Regions from separate parts of the Arthrobacter sp. AOP36-A1-22 genome, predicted to be linked through region 1. Evidence: riboswitches for the same ligand, from Rfam matches in the RefSeq annotation. Region 1 holds a riboswitch; each other region holds the start of a gene.
What was found. A riboswitch is a leader RNA that binds a small molecule or an ion and turns the genes downstream of it on or off. The one in region 1 is predicted to bind S-adenosylmethionine.

Region 1 (7,295 bases):
TGGCATTGCCAATCATTGGATCTGCGTGATCGTGGACGGGCGTTGGAGCGGTCCGACGTCTCCGGTGCCGTCTTCCTCGGCTGTGATCTGCCGCCGGGTTCCATCCCCGGTCTACGTCGCCGCGGGGCCCTGGTCTTCCCCGATCTGCCCGGGCTGCCGTTCGATCCGTACCGCGGCGGGCTCTACACGGCACAGGACCTCTATGCGGGACTGGAGGACCACGCCTACGAGGACACCCCCGATGCGCGCATCTATGCCTGGAGCCGCCACCGGGGTGCCGGTCGGGGCGGACTGAACATGGCCCTGGCCACCACCTTGCACGACCATGCGGTCGGCGTGGCCCTGGAGCAGCTGCTGGCCGGTGCGCACGACGGCGATGCCCCGGGGCGGATCCCCGGCCGCGGGGTGGTCGGGGTGATGGGTGGACACGCGGCCGAACGCGGCACCGCAGGGTTTCGTGACGCCGCCTATCTGGGACGCAGCCTGGCCCGCGCCGGGTTCACGGTCGCCACCGGGGGCGGCCCCGGGGCCATGGAGGCCGCCAATCTCGGGGCCTACCTCGCGGCGGAGGAGGACGAGGTCCTGGAGGCGGCCATCACGCGGCTGGCCGCCGCCCCGTCGTTCCGTCCCTCGATCTCGCAGTGGGCGCGCGCCGCGCTCGCCGTGCAGGAAGACCATCCCCGGGGAACACCCACGGTGGGGATCCCCACCTGGTTCTACGGGCATGAGCCGCCGAATCTGTTTGCGACCCATATCGCCAAGTTCTTCGCCAACTCGATCCGTGAAGACGTGCTGCTCAAGGCCTGCACCGGAGGGCTGGTGGTGCTGCCCGGGGCCGCCGGAACCGTGCAGGAGATCTTCCAGGATGCCTGCGAGAACTATTACGGAACCGCCAGGACCCAGACCCCGATGATCCTGGTGGGCCGGCGGCATTGGACCCGTGAACTGCCGGCCTGGCCGCTCTTGGAATCCTTGGCCGAAGGCCGGGACATGGCAGCGGCCATCCATCTGGTGGAGACCCCCGAGGCGGCCGTGGACATCCTCGCCGGCGGGTGACCGGCCCGCCGGGGGGCCCGGGCCCGGGGCAGGAGCCCCGGAACCCGTCGGCGCAGCGCCCGGTGAGATCCAGAGGATCGGCAGCTGCGCTGGGTAGGCTGGCGCTATGGACTCGAATCCCTATCTCGTGACCCGGCAGCGCCTGGTCCAGGCGCCTCCCGGGGCCATTTTCGAACTACTCGTCGACCCGTCGAAGCATCCGCTCATCGACGGCTCCGGCACGGTGAAGAGCGCCCGGCAGGACGAACCCCAGCGGCTGGCACTGGGCTCCGAATTCGGGATGGACATGCGCCTGGGCGTGGGATATCGGATCCAGAACACGGTGGTGGAGTTCGAGGAGAACCGGCTGATCGCCTGGCGGCATTTCAACGGCCACCGCTGGCGCTACGAATTGATCCCCGCCCCGCGGGGCACGCTGGTGCGTGAGACCTGGGATGCCTCGCGGCTGAAACGTCAATGGCCGCTGAAGGTCATGGGGTTCACTCGCAGCACCCCGGTGAACATCGAACGCACGCTGGATCGGTTGGCCGACTATTTCGACCCCAATACGCCGCGCCCCCCGGAGCCGGAACCACCGCGTCCCTCCCCGCGGAAGCCCCGCGCCAAGTCATTGACCCCCGCCCAGGAGGCGAAGGAGGCCGCCCGGAAGCAGGCCCGCGCCCAGAAGGCGGCGCAGCAGGATGAGGAAGGCGTTGCGGCCCAGGCGGCCAAGGCCGAACGGTTGGTGCTGGCGGAGGAAGCCGAGACCGCCCGTCGGGCGGCCCGGAACGAACGCACCGCCGAGGCCCGCCGCGCCCGTGAACTGAAGGAAACGGAAAAGACCGAGCAGGCCGCCCTGGCCGAACGCGCCCAGGCCGAGAAGGTCGCGGAACAGGAGCGGGTCGAGGCCGAGAAGGCGGCAGAGGCCGCCCGCGAGGAGCAGGCCAAGGCGCAGAAGGCGGCGGAGCTCGAGCGGGCCCAGGCGGAACGGACCGCCGCCGCCGAACGGGTCAAGGAGGAGAGGGCGGCCCGGCAGGAACACGAACGCCGGACGAAGGCCGCGCGGGCCGAGGAGGCCGAGGCGGCGAAGACCCGGAAGAACGCCCCGCAGGTGCCCGTGGAGCCGTTGCCGCCGATCGGGGCGACCCCCCGGCCGTTGACGACGACCCCACGCCGGCCCGCACGCGAGATGATCGCCGCAGCCAAGGCCGGACGGCGGGATGCTCCGGCCCCCGGGCAGGGCACCGAACCGGCCGGCGAGCCGGACACGCAGGAGCCGACCCCGCCCCCGGCGGGGGACCGCCGCCCCGTGGCCGCAGCCCGCCGGATGCGCCGCGCCAGCTGAACGGAAGGGGCCGGGTTCTGCGGGTCCTAGCCGATGTTCCCGCCGAAGAGCAGGCCGAGAACGTAGGTGACCCCGGCGGCACCGAGGCCGATGGCCAGCTGCCGGAACCCGCGTTTGGCCGGGGAGGCGCCGGAGAGCAGTCCGACGATGCCCCCGGTCAGCATCAACGCGACCCCGACCAGGAGCAGGGCCACCAGCAGGGCTGGCAGCCCGCCCATACCGAAGAGGTAGGGCAGGATCGGGACCAAGGCCCCCGAGGAGAAGAAGCAGAAGCTGGAGGCGGCGGCGCCGAAGGCGGAGCCCAGGGCCTCGTGTTCGTCGCCGCCGGTTTCGGTTTCGGGCACCTCGGGTTGCAGGGACAATGAGGGGTCGCAGTCGCAGCTGAAGGTCCCCAGCCGTTCGGCGGCCCGGTGCTCGGCGGCCTCCCGGCTCATGCCGCGGGCCCGGTAGACCAGGACCAGTTCGTTGGCCTGCAGGTCCAGATCCGGGGCGGCGATGAGCGTGATCTGGGTCGGTTGGGAGGCGGTGAGCAGTTCGCGCTGCGAGCGGACGGAGACGTATTCCCCGGCGGCCATGGACAGGGCGCCGGCGAGCAGGCCGGCGACCCCGGCAAAGAGGACCAGCGCGCTGGACACCCCGGCGGCGCCGATGCCCATCACCAGGGCCAGGTTGGAGACCAGCCCGTCGTTGGCCCCGAAGACGGCGGCCCGGAAGTTGCCGGAGAGCCGGTTGCGGCCGCGGATCGCCAGCCCGCGTACGACTTCCTCATGCACCAGCTCATCGGCGGCCATCTGAGCGGTGGCGTCGGCGTCGCTGTCGTAGGGGGAGGCGCCCTCGGCCCGTTGGGCCAAGGCCAGGACGAAGACCGAACCGAAGTTGCGGGCCATGAACCGCAGCATGACGCGGCTGAGCGAGGGGCGTGCGGTCTTCCGGGCATGCTCGCCCAGAAGATTGGACCAATGCTCCTGGTGGCGGGCTTCCGCCCGGGCCAGACCCAACAGGATCTGGCGTTCCTCGCCCTCACGGCGTTTGGCCAGGGTGAGGTAGATGGAACCTTCGACGCGTTCGTCGGCCAGGTATTTGCGCCAGCGCCGGATCTCGGCGGGCGTGGGCTCCCTACGCGAGGCCTCCGCGGCTGGCGGATCGGCGTCGGGGGAGGGGGCATCCGGTGTCATTGGGCGTCCTTCAATCGGTTCGTATGTCCCCGCGGTGGTGCGGGACTGCCGGTCAAAGGTCGGTGGGTGGCCACGAGCCTCGGACCGCCAGTGGCGGGCCGAAGGTCTCGTTCGCCCGGCGTGGTGCCGGGTGGAATGCCGGACCGCCGGGAGGGCGGTCGGTATGTCGACAGGTCCTCGTCCACCCGTGCCGGATCAACGATCCAGCGCGGGTGGGGTGTGGAACTACTCCCCTTCAGCCGACCAGCATACCCGAGGGAGCCTCGGCGCGGTCGCGGACGGGCAGGCGTTCAAGGAAGAACACCTGTGCTTCCCCGTCGGGGCGGTGTGCCCGGGGAATACGCACGGTCAGTGCGCAGGAGTCGGATTCCCAGACCGGTCGGCCGGCCGTGTTGGCCAGCGCATGGTCGAGATCCTTGGGGTGGGGCGCGATGAAGCGCTCCCAGTGACCGTCCACGTTGAGGCAGACGGTGCCTAGCATCGAATCGAAAATTGGAAGGACGGAGACGCTTTGCGCCACGGATTTCCTCTCGTGCGTTCTTACCCAACACGTTGTCGTGCGGGCCGCTTCTTCATCCGAACCACCCACGAACCTGGGGTTGGTGCGCGGGTAGTCGGAGCTGTTGCCCGCGTCTCATGAAGCTTTTTGCCAGCCTAACGTGATTGCCGGGGCAACCCAAGCTGTGTTCCACGTCATTCCCGCTGCATCCCAGCGTTGGTGCGGCTAGATTCGTGTTCGACATCTGCTCCCCCGGGAGCACTGTCACCCGGGGGGAACGAGGACGACGCCGGGGCGGGTTCAGGCTTGCTGATCGGCGGAAACGCCCTCCATGTCGACCCGTCCGGCGACCCGATCCGACCAGTGCCGGGCCACTTCCGGGCGGGTCGGCGGGGAGAGCAGGCTGAACAGGACATAGACCACCAACGAGGCGCCCAGACCGTAGTAGATGGGCTCATTGGCGTAGACCCCGGAGAACTTCTCGGTGGACAGTGCCTCCAGGGTGATCATGGTCGTCAGGGTGACCAGGGTCCCTGCCGCCATGGACAGGGCGGCGCCGATGCCGTTCCCGCGCTTCCAGAGCAGCCCGCCCAGGATCGCGACCAGCAGCCCGCCGACCAGGATGTCGTAGGCGATGGTCAGGGCGGCGACGACGTCGTTGACGAGGATCGCCAGGATGATCGCCACGGCCCCGAGGCCCAGGACCCAGTACCGGTTGGCGGCGACGTCGTGCTCGGGGTTGCGCCCGGTGTTGACCTCGATCTCCTTGCCGAACCAGCTGGCGACGAAGGGGGTGACGTCGTTGCGGGCCACGGTGGCCGCGGCGATGAGTGCGCCGGAGGCGGTGGACATCATGGCCGCCACGGCGGCGGCCAGGACGATCCCGCCGACGGCCACCGGAAGCAGGGTCATGGCGACCTCCGCGTAGACGACGTCCTTGCCCAGGGCCTCGATGTCGATGCCGGGCAGGGCGACCCGGGCGGACATGCCGATGATCGCCCCGGCGATGCCGTAGATCACGCAGTAGATGCCGGCGGTGGCTCCGCCCCAGCGGGCCACCTTGGGGGTGCGGGCGGTGAACACCCGCTGCCAGATGTCCTGGCCGATCAACAGGCCCAGGGTGTAGACCACGAAGTAGGTGATGATCGTCTCGGCGCCCAGGCCGCCCCAACTGAAGAATTCATCGCGGGCCCGTTCGGGGATGCCGGCGGAGATTCCCTCGAAGCCGCCGGCCGCCGAGAGGGCGAAGGGCAGCATCAGGGCGAAGACACCGACGGTCTTGATGACGAACTGGACCTGGTCGGCCAGGGTGATGGACCACATGCCGCCGATGGTGGAGTACACGAGCACGATCGCCCCGCCGACGGCGATGGCGAGCCAGCGGTCCCAGTCGAAGAGCACGACGAAGATCGTGGCGTAGGCCCCGGTGGAGGTGGCACAGAGCATCAGCGTGTAGGCCAGCATGACCACCGCCGAGGCGTTGGTGGCGTGTTTGGAGCCGTAGCGCAGGGTGAGCATCTGGGAGACGGTGAAGATCTTCAGTCGTTGCAGCCGCGGGGCGAAGAACATGCTCAGCAGCAGCACCCCGATGCCGATGGCGATGACCAGCCAGGCGCCGGAGAGGCCGAATTCGTAGCCCAGGCCGACGCCGCCGACGGTGGAGGCGCCCCCGAGTACGACGGCGGCCATGGTTCCGGTGTAGAAGAAGGGGCCGAGTCGGCGCCCCGCGACCAGGTAGTCGCTGCTGTTCTTGGTGCGGGACTTGCCCCACCAGCCGAACGCGAGCATCGCGATCAGGTACGCGATGACGATCGCGATATTGATGATGTCCATGGGGAACCTCTGGTCGGAAAAGGGAGGATGATCAAAAAATGATGTTTACAGGTAAACATCTGTTGCCTACTAAGCTAAAGTGATCTGGCTAACAGGTCAATTGGCCTATGCTGTGTGACGTAATGCAGCACCTACATCCATTGTGAAGACCCGGAGTACACCGCCCATGAAGGCCTTGCCCGTCGAGCCCAGCAACGCCCCGATTGCCATCGGTTCGAAGATCCGGGCGGCGCGTCATGCCCAGCGTATGACGATTGAACAGGTGGCTGAATCGACCGGGCTGACCAAGGGCTTCCTCTCCCGGGTCGAACGCGACCTGACCTCGCCCTCGGTGGCCTCGCTGGTCACGTTGTGCCAGGTCCTCTCGGTGTCGGTGGGGGAGCTGTTTGCCCAGCCCGAGACCCATGTGGTCCGTTTCGATGATGCCCCGCGGATCTCGTTGGGCGGGCACGGCATCATCGAACGCCTGGTGACCAGTCGGTCGGAGAAGCGGCTGCAGGTCATCCGCGCCGTCATCGAACCCCATGGGCAGGGCGAGGACGAACTGTATTCGGTGGATTGCGAGGTCGAGGTCCTGCATGTGGTCTCCGGGCGCTTCATCATCATCTTCGCCAATGAACGCTTCGAGCTCGAGGGCGGCGATTCGGTCACCTTCCCGGGCCGCGAACCGCATTCGTGGATCAACCCCACGGAGGAGGAAGCGGTGGTCCTCTGGACGCTGGTCCCTGCCGCGTCGAGGTAGCCGGGTTCAGCCGACATGGACCCACGGGCGTCGCTGCAGATCCGGTTCGGCCTCACGGAGCACCTCACGGGTCAACGGGGCGATCTCCCCTTGCCCCAACAGCAGGAAACCCAGCAGGTTGCGCACCGGTGAGCCCTCGGTCCAGCGGAAGTACAGATGCGGCATGATGCCGTATTCGTCGCGGATGCCCAGGCAGATCGCCGCCAGTGCCGTGCGGACCGAGGGGGCGGTGGCCTCCAGGACCGCATACCCGTGCCGCAGCGTGCCGCGGACCAGCACGTCCTGGGCGAAATCCGAATAATCACCGATGCCGATTTCGATGAACACCGGCTTCGCCGTGACCGGCAGGTGGCTGGCCGTGCGGGCATGCTGGAGCTTATGGCGATAGCGTTCGGCGCTGAACCTGACCGGCTCGTGGGCGATCAGGTTGACCGAGGAGGCCTCGGCGGCGGCACTCAACAGCGTGTGGGCCGCGACGTCGAAGGAAACGGTCGTGGCCCGTAGTTCCGTGGAACGGCGGAAGCGGGAAATGAAGGAGACGAAGAGGATCGCGATGATGAACAGTGCCGCGATCCGCAGCCCGTCGGGACGTTCGATGACGTTGGCGACCGTCGTATAGGTGAACACGAGGACGACGAGCGAGAACAGGGCGCTGCGCAGGGGTTG
Region 2 (7,295 bases), on a different contig from region 1:
ATCAATGACTTCCACGGTCGGATCGAGGCGGGCGGCACTTCGGCCGGCGCCGCGGTGGTGGCGGGAGCCGTCAAGGAGTTGTCCGGCAAGAAGAAGCACAACACACTGTTCGTCTCCGCGGGCGACAACATTGGCGCCTCGACGTTCACTTCCTTCTCCCAGGACGACACCCCCACCATCGACGCACTACGCACTGCCGGGCTGGATGTCTCCTCTGTGGGAAACCACGAATTCGACCGCGGCATCGACGACCTGAAGAACCGGGTCATCCCGCGCTACGGAAAGCACAACAGGAACGCCGGGGCCGACTACGCACTGGGCGCCAACGTCTACCATGAGGGCACCCACCAGCCAGCGTTGAAGGAATATGCGCTGCGCAAGGTCCAGGGCGTCACGGTCGGCTTCATCGGCGTCGTCACCGAACAGACCAAATCGTTGGTCACCCCCTCCGGCGTGGCCGGCCTCGACTTCGGTAACCAGCTCGAGGCCGTCAACCGGGTCTCGACCCAGCTTTCCGACGGCAAGAAGTCCAATGGTGAGGCGGACGTGATCGTTCTGCTGGCCCATGAGGGGTCTGCCAGCACCGACTGCTCGGCGATCGCCGACGAGGACACCGCCTATGGGGAGCTCGTCCGCGGGGCATCGGCCGACGTCGACGCCATCTTCTCCGGCCATACCCACCAGGAATACGCCTGCTCTTTCCCGGTGGAGGGGTGGTCGTCCTCGATGAAGCGCCCGGTGGTCCAGGCCCATGAATACGGCACCACTCTGGACCGGGTGAAGATCACCGTGGACCGTCGTTCCAAGAAGCCGGTCGCCCTCTCGGGTTCACTGGTGGAGCTGACGAAAACGAACCACGCCGGCGAGACGGTTCCTGCCTTCCCAGCGGATCGGCGCGTGGCACGGGTCGTGAAGAAGGCGGCCGAACAAGCAGAGATCGTCGGCGCAGAACAGGTGGGCCGGATCAGCGCCGACATCCTGCGCGGCGGGAACGAGCCGGGGGCCGACCGCGGCGTCGAATCCTCGATGGGTAATCTCGTGGCGGATATGCAACTGTGGGCGACCTCCAACGAGGATTTCGGCGGCGAACCGGCACAGATCGCCCTGATGAACCCGGGAGGCCTGCGGGCCGACCTGCTGTATGGCACGAACGGGACCGTCACATATAAGGACGTGGCCAACGTCCAACCATTCGGCAACACCTTGTGGACCGAGGACCTCACCGGGGCTCAGTTGAAGACCGTGCTGGAAGAACAGTGGCAGCCCGATGGCTCCAGCCGGCCCAAGCTGCATCTGGGGATCTCCGAAGGCCTGGACTACACCTACACGGAGGATGCGGCCCGCGGCTCACACATCACCTCGATGACCTTCGACGGTGCGGCCATTGCCGACGACGACGTGTTCAAGGTGGTTATGAACTCGTTCCTTGCCGCCGGTGGTGACAACTTCACCACGTTGGCCGAGGGGGCAAACGCGACCGACTCGGGCCAAAGCGACCTGGTCGCTGCCCTGGATTACTTCGAGGCCCACGACGTCGTCGACCCGGCCCCGCTGGGCCGGGCCGTCGCGCAGTAGTCGCAGTGTCCGCGCCGGCCATTCGCCGGCGCGGCCGTTGCCGGCCGCCTTCAGCCCATGCGCGAATTCGCCAGGATGATGCCGATGGGGGCCGATACCAGGATGATCACGATCATCGCCCGGTATCCATAAAGCCACCACCGCTGTTCCGAGGCAGCACCGCGGGCCGCCCAGATGAACAGGCCCATGGCGACGACGATCAGCCCCGCACCAATCCACGTCAGCAACGTCAGGGAGAACATCGAGCCACCCAGTACGGCGATATTGGCGAGGTTGTACGTCAAGACTTCGGCCGAAACGAAGCCCTCCGACGGGGTTTTTACGGCCAACCGGGCCTGGCCCAGGCCCAGCACCACTTGCGCGACACCGACCACCAGCACCAGATAGGCGACCGCCCAGGCGGCCAAATAGGACGGGGAGGCGGCACTGATGGCGGAGAAGAGACCACCGAGCAGCATGCCGAGGCCACCGATGACGAGGAAGGGAGTCGCTGTTCTGTTCACGCCTACAGACTACGGATTCACCGTCTCCCGTGGAACAACCCTCAGGCCCGGTTCTTCAGGGTGTCTTGACGCCGAAACTCCCGCACCCATACGGAGAGCGTGAATCCGGAGCCTGCGACGATGAGCGCGCCGATCACGGGCAGCCACCAGGATTCCCCGAAGAGCCCGAAGACCAACAGCAGTAGACCCACGAGGATCATGGCGCAGTAGGCGGCAATCAGGAGGCGTTGCTGGGTGGAGAAGCGCATACGCGCACCGTACCGCGTATTCGCCGACCTTTCGAGAGGCGGGCAACACCTGAGAGACTCTGCCCATGAGCGTTTCCTTCCAGTGCACGACGTGGACCACCATCCCTCAGGAACACTTATTCGATCTGGCCCGGAACATCGACACCCATCAACAATCGCTGGCGAAGTCCCGGGAGGAGGCCATCGCCGGTGTCACTTCCGGCCTCATCTCACTCGGTGAGAACGTGACATGGCGGGCTTGGCACTTTGGCGTCCCCCTGAAGATGACCAGCCGCATCATGCAGATGGAAGCACCGCACTCCTTCATCGACGAACAGGTCAAGGGCCCGTTCCGCTGGTTTCGTCATATCCATGAGTTCAGCCAGGAGTCGGGGGGAACAACCATGGTTGACCGCGTCGATTTCGCCGCACCGTTCGGCCCTCTCGGTCGTTTGGCAGAGAAGCTCTTCCTGGCCCGTTATCTGCAGAAGCTCATCGAGGAGCGGAACCGCCATCTCAGCGCCGGGCCCGTGGACTAATTAGCGGCCCTGATTGCGCGGATGCTTCCGTGCAACGCGTTCATTTCCGCGCTTATGGTTGCCGGTGATTCGCGCCATGAGTGCCTGCGGTTCTTGTGTTTCGATGTCGGCCAGGAAGCACGTGGCCATCATCCCGCGCAGTGTTGACGCCCGCCGGCCCTGATGGAAGATCACGACGGAACCGCCACGGGCACACGGTTTGTCAGCCCCCTGCCGCACCAGCCGCGTCTCGCACCGCTTCCGGCCACGGCCGCCAGTGCCCATCGGAAGGGAGCATGGCTTCTGCCACCTCCATCCTTCCCTCGGGCACATCCTCGGCATGGATGCACCCGGCTTCTTCCCACCGGCCCGGCTCGGCCAGCCGATAATCGACAGATTGGTCGTCGTTGGGATTAATTCGTTCAAAATAGCCGCCTGAGACGACGGCTCGCACCACGGATTCAAGGTTTTCCAACAGCTCCTGGACATCGTCATCGCAGGCATCGCAACCGCATACCGGATAGTGGGCGTCGTAGAGGGCGCCAGCGTGCAGGAAGATCCCCGGGAACCCGGTGAAGACGAAGGTCAGCGGGGCCGCGAGCAGGTTGGACGGGACGACCCGGACCGCGTGGACGACGTCCTCCGAGGGGAACAGCAGATCGGAAGCAACCTCCGGGTCCCGTTCGGCGACGACGTCAAAGGCGTCCAACAGCCAGTCGAGCTGGGCATCAGCGACCTCATGCAAGGGAGCGAACCGGTGTCGATGGCCCACCGTGGAGTAGGCGCGCGAAGGCGGAGACATCCCTTCCCACCGATGGCCGTAGGCGATCGGGGCGCCCTGTCCATCGCGATGGATCTCCGGGGTGAACTCCGGGCGCCGGTATCCGCTCATGGCCCCACGATAACCGCTGGGATACCCCCTGGCGAGGGGAATCCTGCTGCGGGGATGGCGGGCTCTCCACCCGCGGATGACCCGGCGTATGTCTCCGGATGACGCGACGCGTTTGCCCGATCGGCGTTCCCGCCAGCAGAATCGAACCCAAGAATCAAGAGATCCAACCTGAGGCCCTGGCCGGTTGGACGGCAACCCCCTTCGCCATAGTGGGGTGCCCCAGGTGACGATTCGACGCCGTCCCGACCGGGAGGCGTAAGTATGGCGCAGCGCCACGCTCGCCATGACAGCGAAGGAACGCCATGACCCAGACCCTTGCAGAAACCAGCATTTCCAACCGCGCCGAACGCCTCGATTCCGCGGGATCCGCCTGGGCGGAACGGATCGGTCAGAACACTGCCAGCGCATCGCTGCAGTTCCGCGCGACGGCCGACCCGGTGGGCTCGGTCGGTTCGACCATCCGCGCCGGACGCCACGAATTCACCGTCGACGAACCGGCGGCATTGGCCGGGGACGACGTCGCCGCCAGCCCCGTCGAATACGCCCTCGGGGCGTTGATCTCCTGCCAGGTGGTGGTCTACCGCCTCTATGCTCACCAGCTGGGCATCACGATCGACTCGCTGGACATCTCGGCGGACGCCGACCTGGATGTGCGCGGCCTGTTCGGCATCGAGGACAAGGTCCGCCCGGGATTCGGTGATGTGCGGCTGACCGTGGACGTCTCGGGTCCGGCCACCGAGGAACGCTATGCCGAACTCCAGGCGGCCGTCGACGCCCACTGCCCGGTATTGGACGTCTTCACGAACCCGACCCCGGTGACCACGACCCTGCGGGTCAACTCCTAGAAGGCGGCCAGCAGCCGACTCCCAACAGGACCTCCGAACCGGCTGTACCTGCCGAATTGCACGGTGTTGTCCCTGGGGCTGCGGCTCCTGGTGTCCAGTCACGATCCATGAAGCAGCGATCTCTTGATGTTCATGAAGTGAGCTTCTGTCTAGTTCGACGGTCCAGTGACAACTGTCCGGCTCCCGGCACCGTGATGGCCAAGTTGAAACCGCTGAGCTGTCGTGGATCGGGGTCTTCCCCGAGGACCAGTGCGCCCAGGCCTGCCACTGCCGGCGGCGGGAGCCGTCAGCAGGGCAGTGGCGGTGGCCGGCAGCCTCCAGAGGTCCCCCTGAACCACAAGGTGTAGGCGGGCAATCCTCCGATGCCACCGAGCTAGAGGTAGCCGGTTGCCCCGGCGGCCTCGAGCTAGTCGGGGTGGCTCCGGGGGCCTACCCCACACCAAGGGCAGACACGACGCGACATGGGGAGTCCTCCCCATCGCATGTCAAGGCTCCATCTGGAAGACTACTCCCGATCACCCGAAATACTTTCGATGGAGGAAATTTTGAGCAGCAGCACCCCCAACCCCTATGGCAACCCCGGAGGGGTCACCATGCCCACCCATGGTGAGGCTCCCTTGGACCAGCCGCTCTACGGGGCCAGCTTCGGCCAGGCCATCAAGCGCTTCTTCAAGAAGTATGCGACCTTCTCGGGTCGGGCCAGCCGCAGCGAGTTCTGGTTCTTCGCGCTTTTCAACGCCATCGTCTACACCGTGTTCTACGGCTTGGCGATCGGATTCGGACTGGCCGGCTCCGACCCCGTCACCGGTGAAATGGGTGCCGGCGGGGCCATCCCCTCCTTGGTGATCGGGCTCTATGGGTTGGCCATCATCATCCCGTCCATCGCCCTGAGCGTCCGCCGCCTGCACGACGGCAACTTCAGCGGATTCCTGTACCTGCTGATCCTGGTGCCGATTCTCGGTGGGCTCGTGGTCCTCGTCCTCATGATCATGCCCTCCGTCCCCGAAGGTGCTCGTTTCGACGCCGATGGCGGCGCGGCAGCCTACGGGAACGCCTTTGGCACCTCTGCCGGGTACCCGGGAGCACCGGCTGCCGGCGGCGGTTTCGCGGGCCAGAACCCCCCACAGGGCTACCAGCAGCCCACCGACCCGACCCAGGGCTAGCCAAGCCCCGGCGATGTCCCGGCGGTCCGCCGCCGGGGCATCGGCCCCGCACGCCAGCGCACACCGCCTGGCCTCGACTCCCCCGGAGAACCCCTTGAGCGCTGGTTACCCCAACCCCTACGGCGGCCCCGCGGGATCCGTCGCCCCGTAAAGCAACCCCTCGGGGCGCACCGTCACCTTCGGGGAGGTCCCGGTGGAGCAGCCGCTCTACGGCGCGGATTTCTATCAATCCGTGAAGCGCTTCTTCGGCAAATATGCAACCTTCAGTGGTCGAGCGAGCCGGAGTGAGTACTGGTGGTTCTGCCTCTTCAACAGCATCGTCTATCTCGTCCTCTTCGCCGTGTTCATCGTTCTCGGGGTCGGTGGCATGGACCCGGTGACCGGCGAGATGGGGCTCGGCGCCGCCTTCCCGCTCCTGCTGCTCACTGTCTACTGGCTGGGGACCTTCGTCCCGAACATCGCGCTCTGCGTGCGTCGGCTGCATGATGGGAACTTCAGCGGGCTGTTGTACCTGCTCACCCTGATCCCTTTCTTCGGCGGGGCTGCTCCTCTTCATCCTCCTGCTCATGCCCTCGGCCCCCCGCCGGCGCCCGTTTCGACGCGGATGGCGGAGCGGCAGCCGGCGCGGCCATGCTCGGGGCACCCACCGGGCATCCAGGCTCCGCGGTCGGCTACCCCGGCGCCCCGGCCGGCGATCCCGCGGGGCAGTACCCTCCACAGGGCCACCGGCAGCCCACCGATCCGACGCGGGGCTAGTCACGCCCCACGGATGTCCCGGCGGTTCAATGCCAGCACCGAGAGCCCGATGCACACCAGACCCACCCCTGCCAGCAGGAGGGCCGCCGGGACATCCACCCCGCTCACCAGCGGGGATTGTCCGTAGGCCCAGTAGTAGGGCGACAGCCCGTGCAACCATTCCAGTTCCGGATTCTGGTTGCCGATGGCGTTGAAGGCGTATCCCAGCACCGCCACCACGGCTCCGACGCCGATCCCGTGGATCCGCCGCCCCCCGATAGCCCCGCCCAATAAGGCGAAGGAGCCGTTGAAGAACACCAGCAGGGCGAACATCAGCACCCCTGCCACGGCATGGCCGGCGTCGATCCCCAGTTCCGAGGGCCCCTTGAGGATCAGCAGCACGGCCAGGATGAACAGGTGCAGGAGCAGGATCCTCATGACCAGCGCCGCGGCCCGTTCGAGGACCAGCTGGCTGCGGGTCACGCCGTGGGCCAGGGTGAGTTCGAGCAGGCCCGATTCCTCATCCCCACCAATGGCAGCCGCCCCGGCGCCGACGGCCATGATCGTCATCAGCAGGAAGCCGATCAGGCCGAAGACGGTCGCCTGGGTGTAGCCCGGTCCGCTGGTGATCTGGCCGTAGTTCAACGCGTCGACGAGTTCGGGGGGCAGGGACTGGATCATTTGCTTCATCTGCTCGCTGCCCCCGATGGACGGGTAGAGCGGCAGATACAGGCCCATCACCGCCAGCATGGCCAGCGCCCAGATGAGCATCGAGGCCTTCGCATCGATGAGCGCCTTGGAGAAGAGCGGAAGGACTCGCGGACGGCTTTGCCGGCC
Region 3 (7,295 bases), on a different contig from region 1:
GGTCAGGTCGGTGTGTTCCCCGGCCCAGTCCAGGGTGAAATCGATCTTCTCCTCGGTGATCACCGGGTCGGCTTGTCCGCGTCCCCAGAACATCGGCGTCCGGGCCGCCTTCGTGGCCTGGTCGTTGAAGAATTCGTGTCCGGCGGCCTGGATCGCGAATCCCGACAGTCCGACGACGGCGTCGATCTCCTCCGGTCGGTGGCGCAGGACCGAGGTCGCCACGGCCATCCCCATGGAGAAGCCCAGGAGCGTCACCGATGCGTGCTGTTCCTTCACCTCCTCCAGCCAGGCCCACACCTGCTGCACCGACTCCACGACCTTCTCCAGCGAGTAGTCCAGGTCCTCCATCAGCGGGAACCAGGTGTAGCCCGGGCCCATGGCGTAGGGGGCACGCACCGAGGCCAGGGTGAATTCCTCCGGCAGCATCGGGGCCAGGCCGATCAGGTCCTTCTCATGGGAAAGGTAGCCATGGAACAGGACCAGCAGGGGGGTGCCCTCCCGCTCGGATTCGGGGCGGGACCAGGCAACGACGGGCTGGGGCAAAGTCTCAGTCATGCGGCCATTGAATCACGCCGGCGCGCCCGGCCACAGGACGCGGCATCGCTTCCGGCGTGCCTGCCGGTCGTGTCCCGGGGTGGTAAACCCGGGCGCCCGGTGAAATGATGTACCCGTGAGTAACAATGATGCTTCCTCCGCACCGGACCAGTCCGACCCCTCGTCCACGTCCCCCGGCGACGCGATCCGCCACCCCTGGCGCCGCATGGTCTCCCTCGGCGACTCCTTCACCGAGGGCATCGGGGATCCGGATCCGCAGAGCCCCGGCGGACACCGTGGCTGGGCCGACCGTGTCGCCGAGCAGCTCAGCCGGCAGGCGGAGGACTTCGCCTATGCCAACCTGGCGATCCGCGGCCGGCTGCTGGACCAGATCCATGAGGAGCAGCTGGAACCCGCCCTGGAACTCCGCCCGGACCTGATCACCATTTGCGCCGGGGGCAACGACGTGCTGCGCCCCGGTGGGGATCCCGATGCCCTGGCGGTGACCATGGACCGGTTCATCGGCGAGCTCTCGGCCACCGGGGCCACGGTCCTGCTGTTCAACGGCCCCGATATCGGTGAAACCCCGGTCCTGGGCTCGATGCGCGGCCGGGTGGCCATCTACAACGAGAACTTGCGGGCCATCGGCGCCCGCCATGACGCGGTCGTCGCCGATATGTGGGCGATGCGCCAGCTCCACGAACCCCGGATGTGGGCCCCGGACCGGCTGCACTTCTCACCGCTGGGCCACCACACCATTGCGATGATGGCCCTGGATGCCCTCAACGTCGAACACGAGCTCACGGCCTTGGAGCCGAGCCCCTCGGAGCCCAAGCCCTGGAGGGTGGCCCGGCGTGAGGACCTGGTCTGGGCGCGCACGCATCTGGCGCCCTGGGTGCTGCGGCGGCTTCGGCACCAGTCCAGCGGTGACGGAATCACGGCCAAACGCCCGCAGGCCATGCCCTTTTCCCCGGGCGGGACCCCCCACAGCGTGGGTGCCGGGGATCCGCGCAACGACGCGGACTAGGTTCCCGGGGCGGGGCCCTCAGGCGTAGAACCCCGAACGAAGGACCTGGTTCAACTGTTCGATGTCGGTCAGGAAGCCATCGTGGCCGATCGGTGAATGGATGTACTGGACCTGCGGTGTCTCCGGCAGGGCAGCGGCCAGGCGCTCGGACTGCTGCGGGCCGTAGAGCCGGTCGCTGTCGACGGCGGCGATGAGGAATTCCACCCCGCCGGTCCGGGCCAGGGCGGCCTCGACCCCGCCCCGTCCCCGTCCGACGTCATGCCCCACCAGTGCCTCGGTGAGCACGATGTAGGAGTTCGCGTCGAAGCGGGTCACCAGCTTGCCGGCCTGGTGGTCCAGATAGCTTTCGACCTGGTACCGGCCCCGGTCGAAGCCGGGGCTGCCGAAGGGGTCCTCCTCGGCCTGGCCCTCGTGCCCGAAACGGATCTCCAGTTCCGGCTCGGAACGGTAGGTGATGTGGGCCAGCCGGCGGGCGATCCCCAGCCCCGCGAGGGGGCCGGTGCCACTGCCCCGGGCCACGGTGCCGACGGCGTCGAGGGCGCCGGCCGAGGGCGCCGCTCCGTAGAAGTCGCCACCGGAGAAGTCCGGATCCAGCCGGATGGCCTGCGTCTGGATCTGCCCGAAGGCGATCTGTTCGGCGGAGGCGACCGCGGTGGCCGCAATGACGGCGCACCGGGCCACGCGTTCGGGGTATTCCACCGCCCATTCCAACGCTCGCGCTCCACCGAGGGAACCGCCCAGGACGGAGTGCCAGCGTGAAATGCCCAGGTAGTCGGCCAACCGGGCCTCGGTGCGCACCGAATCCCGCACCGTGGTGAACGGGAACCGGGAGCCCCAGGCCTGCCCGTCGGGGTCGAGGCTGGAGGGCCCGCTGGAGCCATAGCAGCCGCCGACCATGTTCGGGGCCACGACGAAGAACCTGTCGGTATCGATCGTCTTTCCCGGACCCACGAGTCCTTCCCACCAGCCTTCTTCCTGGCTGTGCCCCCGGGAGACATGGGTATCCCCCGTCAGGGCGTGCAGCAACAGCACCGCATTGGAGGCCCGGGCGTCCAGGGTCCCCCAGGTCTCGTAGCCGATCATCACCTCGGGCAGCCAGCCGCCGGTCTCGAAGCGGTAGCCGCCGATGGGCACGCATTTGAGGATGCCGTCACGGATCAACGGCGCCCCGGGGGCCTGACGTCGTTCCCTCACGTCGCCGACGCCCTGGCTCACCGGACGGCCTGGACTTCCGGGGCGGCCTCTGCGGCTTCGTCCCCGGCGGCGGCCGCGGCGGCGAAACCGACCTCGAGGTCGGCGATGATGTCGTCGATGTGCTCGATGCCCACCGACAGGCGCACCAGTCCGGCTCCCACCCCGGCCGCGGCGCGTTCGGCGTCGGAGAGCTGGGAGTGCGTGGTGGAGGCCGGGTGGATCACCAGCGAGCGCACATCGCCGATGTTGGCGACGTTGGAGTGCAGTTCGAGGCCGTCGACGAAGGCCCGGCCGGCCGGTTCGCCGCCGGAGATCTCGAAGGCCAGGACCGCGCCGACGCCCCGCGGGGCGTATTTGCGGCCGAGTTCGTACCAGGGGCTGGAGGGCAGGCCGGCGAAGGCGACGGAGTCGACCTGGGCGTGGGCCTCGAGCCATTCGGCGACCTTCTGCGCGTTGGCCACATGGCGTTCCATGCGCAGGCTCAGGGTTTCCAGGCCCTGGGCGATCAGGAAGGCGTTGAACGGGGAGACCGCCGAACCCAGATCGCGCAACAACTGGACGCGCGCCTTGAGGATGAACGCCAGGTTCGCCCCCAGGGCGCCGTCGACCCCCAGATCGCGGGCGAAGACCAGCCCGTTGTAGGACTCGTCGGGGGTATTGAATTCCGGGAAGCGTTCCGGGTCGGCCGCGAAGTCGAAGTTGCCCGAATCAACGATGGCCCCGGCGACGGAGGTTCCGTGCCCGCCCAGGTACTTCGTGGCCGAGTGCACCACGATGTCGGCACCGAATTCGATGGGGCGGACCAGGTACGGGGTGCCCAGGGTGTTGTCCACGATGAGCGGGACCCCGGCTTCGTGGGCCACCGTGCTGACGCCCTCGATATCCAGGACGTCCTGGCGCGGATTGGAGATGACCTCACCGAAGAATGCCTTGGTGTTCGGTTTCACCGCGGCCCGCCAGGAATCCAGGTGGTCGGGATCCTCCACGAAGGTGACCTCGATGCCGAGGCGCTTCAACGTGTGCTTGAACAGGTTCTGCGTTCCCCCGTAGAGGCTCGGGCTGGCCACGATATGGTCCCCGGCTCCCGCGAGGTTGAGGATCGAAAGCGTGGTCGCCGCCTGGCCCGAGGCCAGCAGCAGGGCCCCGACCCCGCCTTCGAGGTCGGCGATCCGGGTTTCGACGGCTTCCTGCGTCGGGTTGCCGGTGCGGGTGTAGATCGGCTCGAGTTCCTTCAGCGCGAAGCGTGCTGCGGCACTCTCGGCGCTGGGGAAGACATACGACGTCGTCTGGTAGATCGGCAGCACCCGGGCCCCGGTGGTGGGATCCGGTGCCTGTCCGGCGTGGACCTGGCGGGTTTCAAAAGACCATGATGCAGACATTTCTGTCCCCTTCTACGACTCAGGGGCCCCTGTTCCACGGCGGTCCCGGAAGGGAACGCCGGGAGGTGACCCGCGCTTGTCCGTTCTCCTTGTGGAGGCGAACCAGGTCTTCACCCGGGGCACCCCACCGCGAGTGGAGGGTTGCCGGCCAGCAAACCGGGGTTTCGCGCTGGCACTCATGACCTGCCTCCAGTGTTGTGGATCGGGGCGGCCGCCGCAACAACGCGGCGTCAATATGACCGCAGGGCGCAACATTCCTCCCCCTCCCCCGTCCGGTCCCCCTCCTGACGGCCGCGATGGAGGCCCGGGAAACGGGTCGAGGAAAATACGAACCATGGTGATTTAGGGCACCCTAAGTCGAGACGCACCTCACAAAGTGCGATCATGAAGCCATGATGAGGTTGGATCACGTTTCGTACGCATGTGGACCAGACGGGTTGGCCGCGACGGCCGCCCGTGTCGGCAAGACTCTGGGGATCGAGTCCGTCAAGGGAGGCATTCATCCCCGCTTCGGGACCAGGAACGTCATTTTCCCGTTGAAGAACACCCAGTACCTGGAGGTCGTGGAGGTCCTGGACCACCCGTCCTCGGACAAGGCGCCGTTCGGCCAGGCCGTCCGGGCCCGATCGGAGATGGGTGGCGGATGGATGGGTTGGTGCGTCGCCGTTGACGACCTGGCCCCGTTCGAGGAACGTCTGGGCCGGTCATCGGTCCCGGGCAACCGCAAGTTCCCCGACGGCCAAGAACTGACGTGGCAGCAGATCGGCATCAAGGGCCTGATCGCCGACCCGCAGGTGCCCTACATGCTGCGCTGGGATACCGGCACCGAGGACCTGCACCCCTCCCGGGCATTGGATCCGCAGGGGCATATCTCCGGGATCGCGATCGCCGGTTCGGTCGAACGGGTCCGCGAATGGCTGGGCACCCCCTCGGAGTCGCCGTTGGGCGATGTCGAAGTCCAGTGGGAGGCCCCCAATGGCACCCCGGGAATCATGACGGTGACCTTCGAGACCCCCTCGGGGACCATCACCCTCTGATCCGCTCACGGAGGTGGAACACCGAACGACGGCGGCCCGCGGGCCGCCGTCGTTTTCGCTCTGTGCCGTCCCGGATCAGTGCCGCGGCACCGCCGCGAAGGGTCCGTCGGCGGCGAAGACCCGATCGGCGAAGCGATCGCCGATCAGCTGATGCGTTGCGGAATCCGGATGCAGGTTGTCCGGCAGCGGCAGCTCGGCCTCGTCCGGGGCCCCATACAGCTCGAGTCCGTCCAGGAAGTACAGGTTCGCATCGTCCGCCCGGTCTTCGACCAGGGAGCGCATCTCGCGGCGGATGACCTCCAAGGTCAGCCGTCCCGCCGATTCATCCCCTGGGGTCCCCGTCGCGCTGAACTTGACCTGGCTGGTCCCCAGGCTCTCCGGGACGATCGTGCCGGGGCCCGACGTGCTTTCGTGAATCGGGCAGAAGATCGGGGAGATCAACACCAGCGGCGTGGTGGGATGCCCCTCGCGGATGGTGTCAAGGAATCCGTGGATGGCCGGGACCAGGGTCCGCACGCGCATGGCATCCAGGTTCACGATGTTGATGCCGAGTTTGACGCTGATGACGTCCGCTGGCGCATCGCGGATCACCCGCGCCATGAAGGGGTCCACGAAGCAGCTGCCCCCGAAGCCGAGGTTGTGCAGTTCGACCCCGCCCCGGCGGGCTGCCACGGCGGGCCAGATCCCGCTGGGGGATGCCGCGTTCGATCCCTGGCTGATGGAGCTGCCGTGGTGGACCCACAGCGGACGGGTCCGGGGCGCGGGGTGGAGCGGCTTGTCGGAGCAGAGGCTGATCAACTCCAGGGATTCATTGTGGGGGAGGTGGAATTCGAGCGTCTTCTCCGTTGGCGCGAGGCCCTCCACGACGGTTGTGTGGTGGGGCCCGGCCACGTGGTGCATCGAGCCGGCGGCCATGTCGATTTCCACGGCGTCCCCGCCGGTGAGTTCGTCGCCGAGCTGGAGGCTGCCGTCGACGAAGACGTCGATGCGGCCACGGGGCCTTTCGCTCCCCCGGAACGCGGTGTGCGTCGAATGGGAGACGAGCTTGATCCGGGTCGCAGTCGTCCTCACGACAATGCGGACGCCCGCGGGCTGGGATTCACGGTCCATGAGGGTCTGTTCAGGGTATTGCCGGCGCACCCAGGCCGGCAGCCGGTGGATCCGCATCCCGTCGGGGGTCTGCTCGAGTTCGGCGGCGCCCCGGACGAGGTCTGTGGTGAGGTCGGTCGTGATCATCAGTGCTCCTGCTCTGTGGTGGTGGGCCAGCTAGCCAGGGCGCGGTCGAGGGCTTCCAGGGCGCGATGCCAAGACGTCCGGGTCTGCTCGTCGCGGTGCTCGAAGGAGGAGGCCCGTTCCAGGGCCAGGAACCCGTTGACCGTGGCGCCCATGAATCGGGTCGCGTGCACCAGTTCGGTCTCCGGCAGGCGGTAGCCGCGGAGCACCGAGAAGGTGAGGTCAACGAGGCGGATGGCCCCCGCGGAGCGTGCGGTCTTCGGCGTGGCGGGCCGTGCCAGGACGGCCCACCGGCCGGGGTGCTGCCCGGCGAAGTCGCGCTGGGCTTCACCCAGACCCACGAGCGCCTCGTATCCGGAGCGCCCAGCGATCCCCGCGGCCACCGCCTCGGCCACCTCGCCGAGGACGAGTTCGTGCACCCCGTCCAGCAGGGCTGCCAGATCCTTGACATGCGAGTAGAGGCTGGCCGGGCGGACGCCCACCTCCCGGGCCAACGCCGAGACCGTGATGGCCTCGAAGCCATCCCGGTCAGCCAGTTCGGCGGCTGCCTGGACCACTGCTGCCTGGTGAAGGGGTGCACGTTTCATGCATTGAACCTACACCCTGTAGGCGTTTGCCTACAAGCTGTAGGTCCAGGGGTGGCTAGGTTCCCAACCCGATCGCCGAACCGATGAGCGAATACCCCACGAAACCGGCGATATCCAGCAGCGCATGGGCGATGACCAATGGCATGACCCGGCCCGTCCGGGTGTAGATCCAGCCGAAGATCACCCCCATGACGGCGTTGCCCAGGAACGGACCGAACCCCTGGTAGAGGTGGTAGCTGCCCCGCACCACCGCGCTGGTGAGGATGATCGGCCAGGTCCCCCAGCCCAGCTGCCGCAACCGGTC
Region 4 (7,295 bases), on a different contig from region 1:
ATCTTCACGTCGTAGCGGTCGCGGCCGGCGGCCTCGACATTGTCCCGGATCCTCCGCACGGTGTCGGTGAGGATTTCTTTGGTCGGACTATTCACGAAGACGGATTCGGCGTTCGCCCCCGCGAATTCCAGGCCGCGCGGGGAGGCACCGGCCTGGTAGATGACCGGGGTGCGCTGCACCGAGGGTTCGGTGATGGCAATGCCCGGGACCTTGAAGTACTTGCCCTCGTGGCCGATCTCGTGGACCTTCGACGGGTCGGTGTAGACCCCCGATTCCCGGTCGCGGAGAACGGCGTCGTCCTCCCAGGAACCCTCGAGCAGCTTATAGACCACTTCGAGGTACTCATCGGCGTGGTCGTAGCGTTCGTCGTGTTCCATCTGGTCTTCCTGGCCCATGTTCCTGGCTGCCGAGGGCAGGTATCCGGTCACCACGTTCCAGCCGAGGCGGCCGTTGGTCAGGTGGTCCAGGGTCGCCAGTCGGCGGGCGAACGGGTAGGGGTGTTCGTAGGCGGTTCCGGCGGTGACCCCGAAGCCGAGGTTCTCGGTGACGGAAGCCATCGCGGAGACCAGCAGGAACGGGTCGTTGACCGGGACCTGGGCGCCGGCGGAGAGCGGGGTGGAGTTGGTGGATCCGTAGACGTCGTAGGTGCCCAAGACGTCCGCGATGAAGATCCCGTCGAACAGCCCCTTCTCCAGCGTCTTGGCCAGTTCGGTCCAGTAGCCCAGTTCCTTATAGCGCCACGCCTGGTCCTGCGGATGACGCCACAGCCCCGGCGATTGGTGGACCACGCAGTTCATGTCGAAGGCGTTCAGGCGGATCCGGCGGCGTGCTGGTGTGGTGCTCATTTTTCTCCTTCAGGGGTCTTGAGGTCGCCGACGGCGCCGAGTTTGCGCGGCGTCGCGGCGTTGACCTCGTAGTCGCCGACGATGCGGGACTTGTACATGGCGGGGTTGTGGGTGGCTATGGTGCGCGCGTTGCGCCAGTGGCGGTCCAGATTGCAGGCGGTGGAGGTCGCCGAGGCGCCGAGGCCGTCGAAGAGCTTACTGGTCGCCTCGAGCACGAGTGGTTGGATGCTCGTCTGGGCCCGGTTGGCGGCCAGCTCACTGACCGCGTACTGCTCCGCGGGGCTCAGCCCCGGTTGGCCGATCACCGATTCGAGTTCGGCGATGGCGGCCAACAGGATCGCGTCCACGGCACAGGCGGTCGCCGAGATCTCTCCGATGACCTGCAGGACCTGGGGTTCATGCCGGGAGGGGACGCCGGTTCCGGTGGTGAAGGCGCGTTCACGCAGTTGGGTGTGGGCGCGGGCGTCGGCGAGGACCGCCCGGGCGATACCGGCCTGGACGGCGAGCAGTACCAACTGGAAGATGGCCGATTCCGGGTGGACGTCCAGCACCTCGGGGTCCAGGAGCGTATCCACGGGAACCCGGGCGAATCCGGTGGTCCCGGTGCCGGTGAGCTGTTGGCCGAATCCGTCCCAATCGTCGTGGATGACCACCCCCGAATGCTGGGTGGACACCACCGCGACGTGGCGTCCTTCAACCGCTGGCGCCATGGCGGTGACCGCCACCCAGTCGGCGAAGATCGTCCCGGTGCAGTAGTACTTCTGCCCCGTGAGCATCCAGCCGGCCTCGGACTGTTCGACGGCGGTGTTCAGGTGGCCCAGGTCGTTGCCGCCGCGCTCGGTGTAGGCGTTGCCGACGATCTGCCCGGCGACGAAGCGGGCGAACCAGCGCGCCTTGACCGCCTCGTCGTGGAGCAGCAGCACCGATTCGACGAAGCCGATATGGGCCCGCAGCAATTGGGCGATCTGCGAGTCGGCCTCCCCCAGCTCGATGAGCAGGCGGAAGGAATCAACCAGCGAGGCGCCGAAGCCGCCGACCTCCCGGGGGACCCGCAGGGCACCGAAGCGGGCCTGGTTGAGCCAGCCGACCTGTTCAAAGGGCAGGATCCGCCGGGCATCTCGGTCGGCGGCGCCATCGGCGATGCTGGCGAACACGGGTCTGAAGACCGCCGCGAGTTCGTCGTAGTGTCCGTCGGCGGGCACGCCGGGGGTCAGTTTGATCAGGTGTCGCGGGGTCGCTTCGTCGATCGGCAGGGCAGCCACAGAACATCACTCCATCGGTTCCGGCGTGAGCACCTTCCTCCCGACGGATCGGGAAGGGGTTGCTGCGGCGTCATCGAGCCAGATCTCTCGGCCGCTCTGGATGGTTGTTGTCTCCATTGGGCCACATCATGGGCCCTCAGCGCCACCGTTGGAGTCAACGGAAACCACTTTTCCGGGGTGTTTCAGCCCAGGTTCCGAGCCCCAGGCAATCCAAGCAACATCGAATATTTCCGTTATTTGCACGGGTTCTGGACACGAAAGTTCAATCCGGGCACCTCGCAGGAAACATCAATGAAATATTTCGCAACGCGTCGTGTGAAGTTGCTTCTTCTGGTGCCGGTGGCCTTTAGTGGAAAGGTACCCATCCCGAGCGGCCGAGAGATCTGGCTCCGTGACGCCGCAGCAACCACGCCGAACAAGGCCCCGCCACCCCGCGGAACCCGTCACCGGCGAAGGTGCTTCCGCCAGGAACGATGGAGCTGAGTTCATGAGCATTGCCCCGACCCGTACGACCGACGCACAGCAGACCCGCCTCGGGGGCTCCGTCTCCCCGAAAGCCCACGACAAACGCATTCGTTCCCAAGGGACGTGGCAGGGATCCATGCGGACGAAGATCCGGATCCGGGCCTTCGGCTTCGAAGTGGACGAGCCCGAACCCGTTGGCGGGACCGATACCGCCCCCACTCCCATGGAATACATGGTCGGCGCAGTCAACGCATGCCTGGGCGTGGTGGTCGAACAGATCGCCGAGGAACTGCAGATCGGTCTCGAAGCCATCGAGACCTATTGCCTGGCTACCCAGGACACGCGCGGATTCGCCGGTACCGCCGATGTCCAGCCCTTTTTTCATTCCTGCCGGATCGCCGTCCACGTCCAGACCGGAGAACAAGATGCCAGCCGGTTGGACCAGCTGACGACGTCCGTGGAATCACGTTGTCCGGCGCTGACCCTGATCCGCGCCGCCGGCGTTGTCGTGGATCTCCGCTGGCATTTCGCGGAGTTGATCGATGTCGACGCTCCTGAAAGGGAATGCAACAACGCGGATGCCCTCTCTCGCGGTCTCGACTCGCGGTCCCGAAAGGTGGAGCAGTGACATCGGCGGGCGCATGGACCATCGGCTTAGCCGTGGGCTATACGGCTCTTTTGCTCTTTGGCGGCCGCTGGTCCCGCGTGCGCGCAGGGCGTCCCGGCGGACAGGGCTTCTTCGATGGCGGCCGTTCCTTCAGCCCTTGGACCGTCGCCTTCTGCATCACGGGGCTCTTCTCGGGCTCTTCATATATTTCCATCATGGAACTCAGCTATCGGACCGGGATTTCCGCTGCCTGGTACGGAGTGGCCGAAACGGTGCAAATTCTGCTGATCGCCTTGTTGCTGGTGAAACCGCTGCGGGAGAAGCTCGTCGTGACGGTCACCGGCATCATCGGTGATCGGTTCGGTCGGGCGGCTAAAGCCATCGCGGGCGTCATTACGGCGGTCACTTTCCCCATGTGGTCGGTGGCCACAACGATCGCCTTCGCCTCGGCTTTGACGGCGTTCACCGATTTGCCGCTGCAATGGACGGTCACTGCGACCGCGCTGCTTCTGTTGGTTTTTCTCTGGTCGGGCGGCATGAGGTCCGTGGCATTCAATCAGACGTTGAACTGCCTGGTCTTCGTCGTCATGCTCGTCATCGCGGGCTTCGTAGTGTTGTCGAATCCCGGCCCCGGCGGTTGGCAGGAATTGGCAGCCACCCGTCCGGCGATGGTCGACCCCGGAAATGCCGGGCTGTCCCTCATCGTCGCCTGGTTTGGGACATTCATCGTCAATGTGCCGCTGGCGCAGGCTGCCTTCCAAATGACCATGTCCTGCCGCTCTCCGCGTGACGGCCAGAAGGGCCTGTATGCGGCAGCCCTCTTCGGGATCCCCTTCATCGTCCTCGGTGCCCTGGTGGGGACCTCCGCAGCCATTGCGGTTCCCGACCAGGAACTTGGCCTCGTGGCTGTCCCCTATTACATCAGCGAGACCCTGCCGGCGCCGCTGGTCGGCCTCTTCTTCCTTGGCGTCTGGGCCTGCGCCATGGGCTGGGCGGGGCCATGCCAGTTTTCCGGAGCCACGTCCCTGGGCCGTGATGTCGGCAGCGCATTACGCCCCAAGGCCACCGAACAAGATCTGGTTCGCTACACCCGGTACTCCTTGGTTGCCCTGACGGCCTTGATGATCCTTTACGGGATCCTTCGCACCGAGCAGGCTGCCTGGTGGAACGTCCTTGCCTGGACCTTGCGCAACGGGGCCACGTTGGCGCCGGTTCTCGCGGTCTTCCTTTGGCCGTTGGCCAGCCGTCGGGCAGTACATGCAGCCATGCTTTCCGGGTTCCTTGCCGGCATTGCCTGGAACCAGCTCTCGGGCTGGTCCGCCACAACGTTCTTCGCAGGAATCCATCCCGTGTGGGTTGGAATGGGCATCAACCTTGCAGTCATGGTCGTGGTCACGCTGGTGACCGTGCCCTGGGAATCCACCCCGGATCGAAAACGACGAACGGCCGGCATCCGCTACACCGCGGGTGGAACGTTGGTCGCTGCAGCACTGCTGACGTTCGGAGAATGGCTGGGACATTTCGGGCTTCTGGGGCTGGGACTCTTCACCGCCGTGACCCTCTACTCACTGGCGATCTTCAATCTCACCGTAGGAACCACCCGCCGGCAGCACCTGCCCACCACGGAAGAAACCATCCCGGTTTCCGCCTAGGACCCCACCGGTCATCTCCCGGGGGCCGCTACCCACCGCGGGGAAGCCTTACATGGCCCCGCGTCATACTGCCCACCCGATTGGAGCACCCATGACCAACGTACCGACAATGGACTCCCCCACTGCCGACGCCCAGCTCGATGTCCTGAACGCCGAAGCCGCACGCCTGGACTTCTGGGCCGAGGCCGCGGCACGCCTGGACTGGACCGAACCCTGGCATACGATCCACAGCACTACCGCCGTGGACCCGGTGGCCCGCCGGGGCCCCGAACTACGCTGGTTCGAGGGCGGGAAACTCAATGCGGCGGTGAACTGTGCCGACCGGCATGTCGCCTCCGGCCAGGGGGAGAAGGTCGCCCTGCATTTCGAGGGCGAACCCGGGGACCGGCGCAGTGTCACCTACGCCGAGCTGACCGGCATGGTCAGCCAGGCGGCCCACGCCTTGACCTCCCTGGGCATCGGCGTCGGGGACCGCGTGGTCATCTACCTGCCGGTGCTGGTGGAGACCATTGTCATCACCCTGGCCTGCGCCCGGATTGGTGCGGTGCATTCGCTGGTCTTCGGCGGCTTCTCGGCCGAGGCCCTGCGATTCCGGGTCGAGGACACCGGGGCGAAGCTCCTGGTCACCACCGACGGCCAGTTCCGCCGCGGAACCGCGGTGCCGGTCAAGGCCCACGCCGACGCCGCGGTGGCCGGGGACAACGCCATCGAACACGTATTGGTCATCCGTCGCACCGGCAGCGGGATCGCGTGGACCGAAGGCCGGGACCTGTGGTGGCACGAGGTGGTCGAGAAGCAGCCGCGCACCCACGCCGCCGAGGCCTTCGACGCCGAAACCCCGCTGTTCATCATGTACACCTCGGGGACCACCGGGAAGCCCAAGGGTCTGGTGCACACCACCGGCGGCTACCTCACCCAAGCCTCCTGGAGCCACGAGTTCCTCTTCAGCCATCCGGACCCCGGCCAGCGGGACCTGGACGTGCACTGGTGCACCGCCGACCTGGCCTGGGTCACCGCCCACACCTACGAGATCTACGGACCACTGTCCAACGGTGTCACCCAGGTCCTCTACGAAGGCGTCCCCAACGCCCCGCATCCGGGACGGCACTTCGAGATCATCGAACGTTATTCGGTGACCAGCTACTACACGGCCCCGACCCTGGTGCGCTCGCTCATGGGCTGGTTCCCGGACGGTATCCCCGCCGATCACGACCTCTCCTCCATCCGGATGGCCGGCACCGTCGGGGAGGCCGTGAACCCCGAGGCCTGGCGTTGGCTGCGCACCCAAGTCGGCCGCGATTCCGTGGTTCCCGGTGAGCCCAATGCAGGCATCCCGATGGTCGACACCTGGTGGCAATCCGAAACCGGCGCCACGGTCCTCTCCCCCCGCCCCACCGACATAAGCTTCAAGCCCGGCTGCGGCACCCGCGCACTTCCCGGGGTGGCCACGGACATCGTGGACGAGGACGGCGCCCGGGTCCCGGCGAACGTGCAAGGGAACATCGTGCTCACCGCCACCGGCCCGGCCATGGCGCGTACCGTGTGGGGCGATCCGGAACGCTACTTCACCAGCTATTGGCAGAAGTACGCCGCGCAGGGCTGGTTCCTTGCCGGAGACGGCGCGAAGTACGACGACGACGGCGACATCTGGATCCTGGGGCGCACCGATGATGCGGTGAACATCTCGGGTCATCTGCTCTCGACCATCGAGATCGAATCAGCTCTGGTCTCCCATGCGGGGGTCGTCGAGGCGGGGGTCTGCCCCTCCGTCGATGCCACGACCGGCCATGCGGCAACGGCGTTCGTCGTGCCCCGCGACAAGGCGCTCCTCGGGGGCGGCACCAGTTCCGGGTCGACGCCCTCGCAACTGGCCGCCGCCGCCGATCTGCGCGCTCACGTGGCAACCCAGATCGGCCCGATCGCCAAACCGCGCGACATCGTTTTCGTCCCCGATGTCCCCAAGACACGGTCCGGGAAGATCATGCGCCGGCTATTGACCCAACTGTTCGAAGGATCCGCGTTGGGCGATACGACGAGCCTGCAGAATGAAGAGTGCCTGCCCGCCCTGCAGCGAATTTGTACCGCTGGCTGATCATTCGGTGTCCGACACCGACACCTTCCGCTGGTAGCCGCGCTGGGTCAGGTGGTCACTGACGTCCTCTTCGGTCCAGCAATCGATGTTCTTGATTTCCGGCATGTCGGTGGCCAGGAAGACCGGGTCCAGGCCCTGGGCCCGTTGGGCGTTGTAGTGGCGCAGGAGCTTGAGTGCGGTGGGTGCCAGGATGGTGATCACCACCAGGTTGATCATGGCAATGAAGACCATCGTGACCCCGGCCAGCGACCAGGCCAGGTCAACGGAGATCACGGACCCGAGGAAGACGACGGCGGTGACGGCGAGCGCGAAGAGGGTCCGCACCCGCTTGTTCCGGGTGATGAAGTTGACGTTGGCTTCCCCGTAGGAGAA

Region 2: another riboswitch for S-adenosylmethionine. It lies ahead of ACT3S2_RS01970 (OsmC family protein); the one in region 1 lies ahead of ACT3S2_RS12605 (hypothetical protein).
Region 3: another riboswitch for S-adenosylmethionine. It lies ahead of ACT3S2_RS09745 (bifunctional o-acetylhomoserine/o-acetylserine sulfhydrylase); the one in region 1 lies ahead of ACT3S2_RS12605 (hypothetical protein).
Region 4: another riboswitch for S-adenosylmethionine. It lies ahead of ACT3S2_RS11365 (acyl-CoA dehydrogenase family protein); the one in region 1 lies ahead of ACT3S2_RS12605 (hypothetical protein).

The regions. Positions count from the first base shown of each region.
Region 1 is NZ_JBQSWX010000022.1:37,343-44,637, forward strand. Features, by position in the region: gene ACT3S2_RS12590 (LOG family protein) at 1-1,056, shown strand, start outside; gene ACT3S2_RS12595 (hypothetical protein) at 1,163-2,380, shown strand; gene ACT3S2_RS12600 (VIT1/CCC1 transporter family protein) at 2,407-3,555, opposite strand; gene ACT3S2_RS12605 (hypothetical protein) at 3,791-4,036, opposite strand; SAM riboswitch class IV at 4,087-4,197, opposite strand; gene ACT3S2_RS12610 (sodium:solute symporter) at 4,355-5,887, opposite strand; gene ACT3S2_RS12615 (helix-turn-helix domain-containing protein) at 6,054-6,629, shown strand; gene ACT3S2_RS12620 (amino acid transporter) at 6,636-7,295, opposite strand, start outside.
Region 2 is NZ_JBQSWX010000002.1:130,529-137,823, reverse strand. Features, by position in the region: gene ACT3S2_RS01995 (bifunctional metallophosphatase/5'-nucleotidase) at 1-1,575, shown strand, start outside; gene ACT3S2_RS01990 (hypothetical protein) at 1,626-2,078, opposite strand; gene ACT3S2_RS01985 (hypothetical protein) at 2,120-2,326, opposite strand; gene ACT3S2_RS01980 (SRPBCC family protein) at 2,392-2,844, shown strand; gene ACT3S2_RS01975 (DUF6226 family protein) at 3,047-3,715, opposite strand; SAM riboswitch class IV at 3,868-3,983, shown strand; gene ACT3S2_RS01970 (OsmC family protein) at 4,018-4,560, shown strand; gene ACT3S2_RS01965 (DUF805 domain-containing protein) at 5,106-5,723, shown strand; partial or broken gene ACT3S2_RS01960 (DUF805 domain-containing protein) at 5,917-6,204, shown strand; gene ACT3S2_RS01955 (ABC transporter permease subunit) at 6,480-7,295, opposite strand, start outside.
Region 3 is NZ_JBQSWX010000014.1:10,162-17,456, forward strand. Features, by position in the region: gene ACT3S2_RS09730 (alpha/beta hydrolase) at 1-555, opposite strand, end outside; gene ACT3S2_RS09735 (SGNH/GDSL hydrolase family protein) at 671-1,561, shown strand; gene metX (homoserine O-acetyltransferase MetX) at 1,580-2,755, opposite strand; gene ACT3S2_RS09745 (bifunctional o-acetylhomoserine/o-acetylserine sulfhydrylase) at 2,773-4,134, opposite strand; SAM riboswitch class IV at 4,202-4,318, opposite strand; gene ACT3S2_RS09750 (VOC family protein) at 4,527-5,171, shown strand; gene ACT3S2_RS09755 (GDSL-type esterase/lipase family protein) at 5,247-6,407, opposite strand; gene ACT3S2_RS09760 (TetR/AcrR family transcriptional regulator) at 6,407-6,991, opposite strand; gene ACT3S2_RS09765 (CPBP family intramembrane glutamic endopeptidase) at 7,047-7,295, opposite strand, start outside.
Region 4 is NZ_JBQSWX010000018.1:36,537-43,831, reverse strand. Features, by position in the region: gene ACT3S2_RS11370 (LLM class flavin-dependent oxidoreductase) at 1-845, opposite strand, end outside; gene ACT3S2_RS11365 (acyl-CoA dehydrogenase family protein) at 842-2,107, opposite strand; SAM riboswitch class I at 2,116-2,214, opposite strand; gene ACT3S2_RS11360 (OsmC family protein) at 2,595-3,200, shown strand; gene ACT3S2_RS11355 (sodium:solute symporter family protein) at 3,137-4,831, shown strand; gene acs (acetate--CoA ligase) at 4,923-6,923, shown strand; gene ACT3S2_RS11345 (alanine/glycine:cation symporter family protein) at 6,924-7,295, opposite strand, start outside.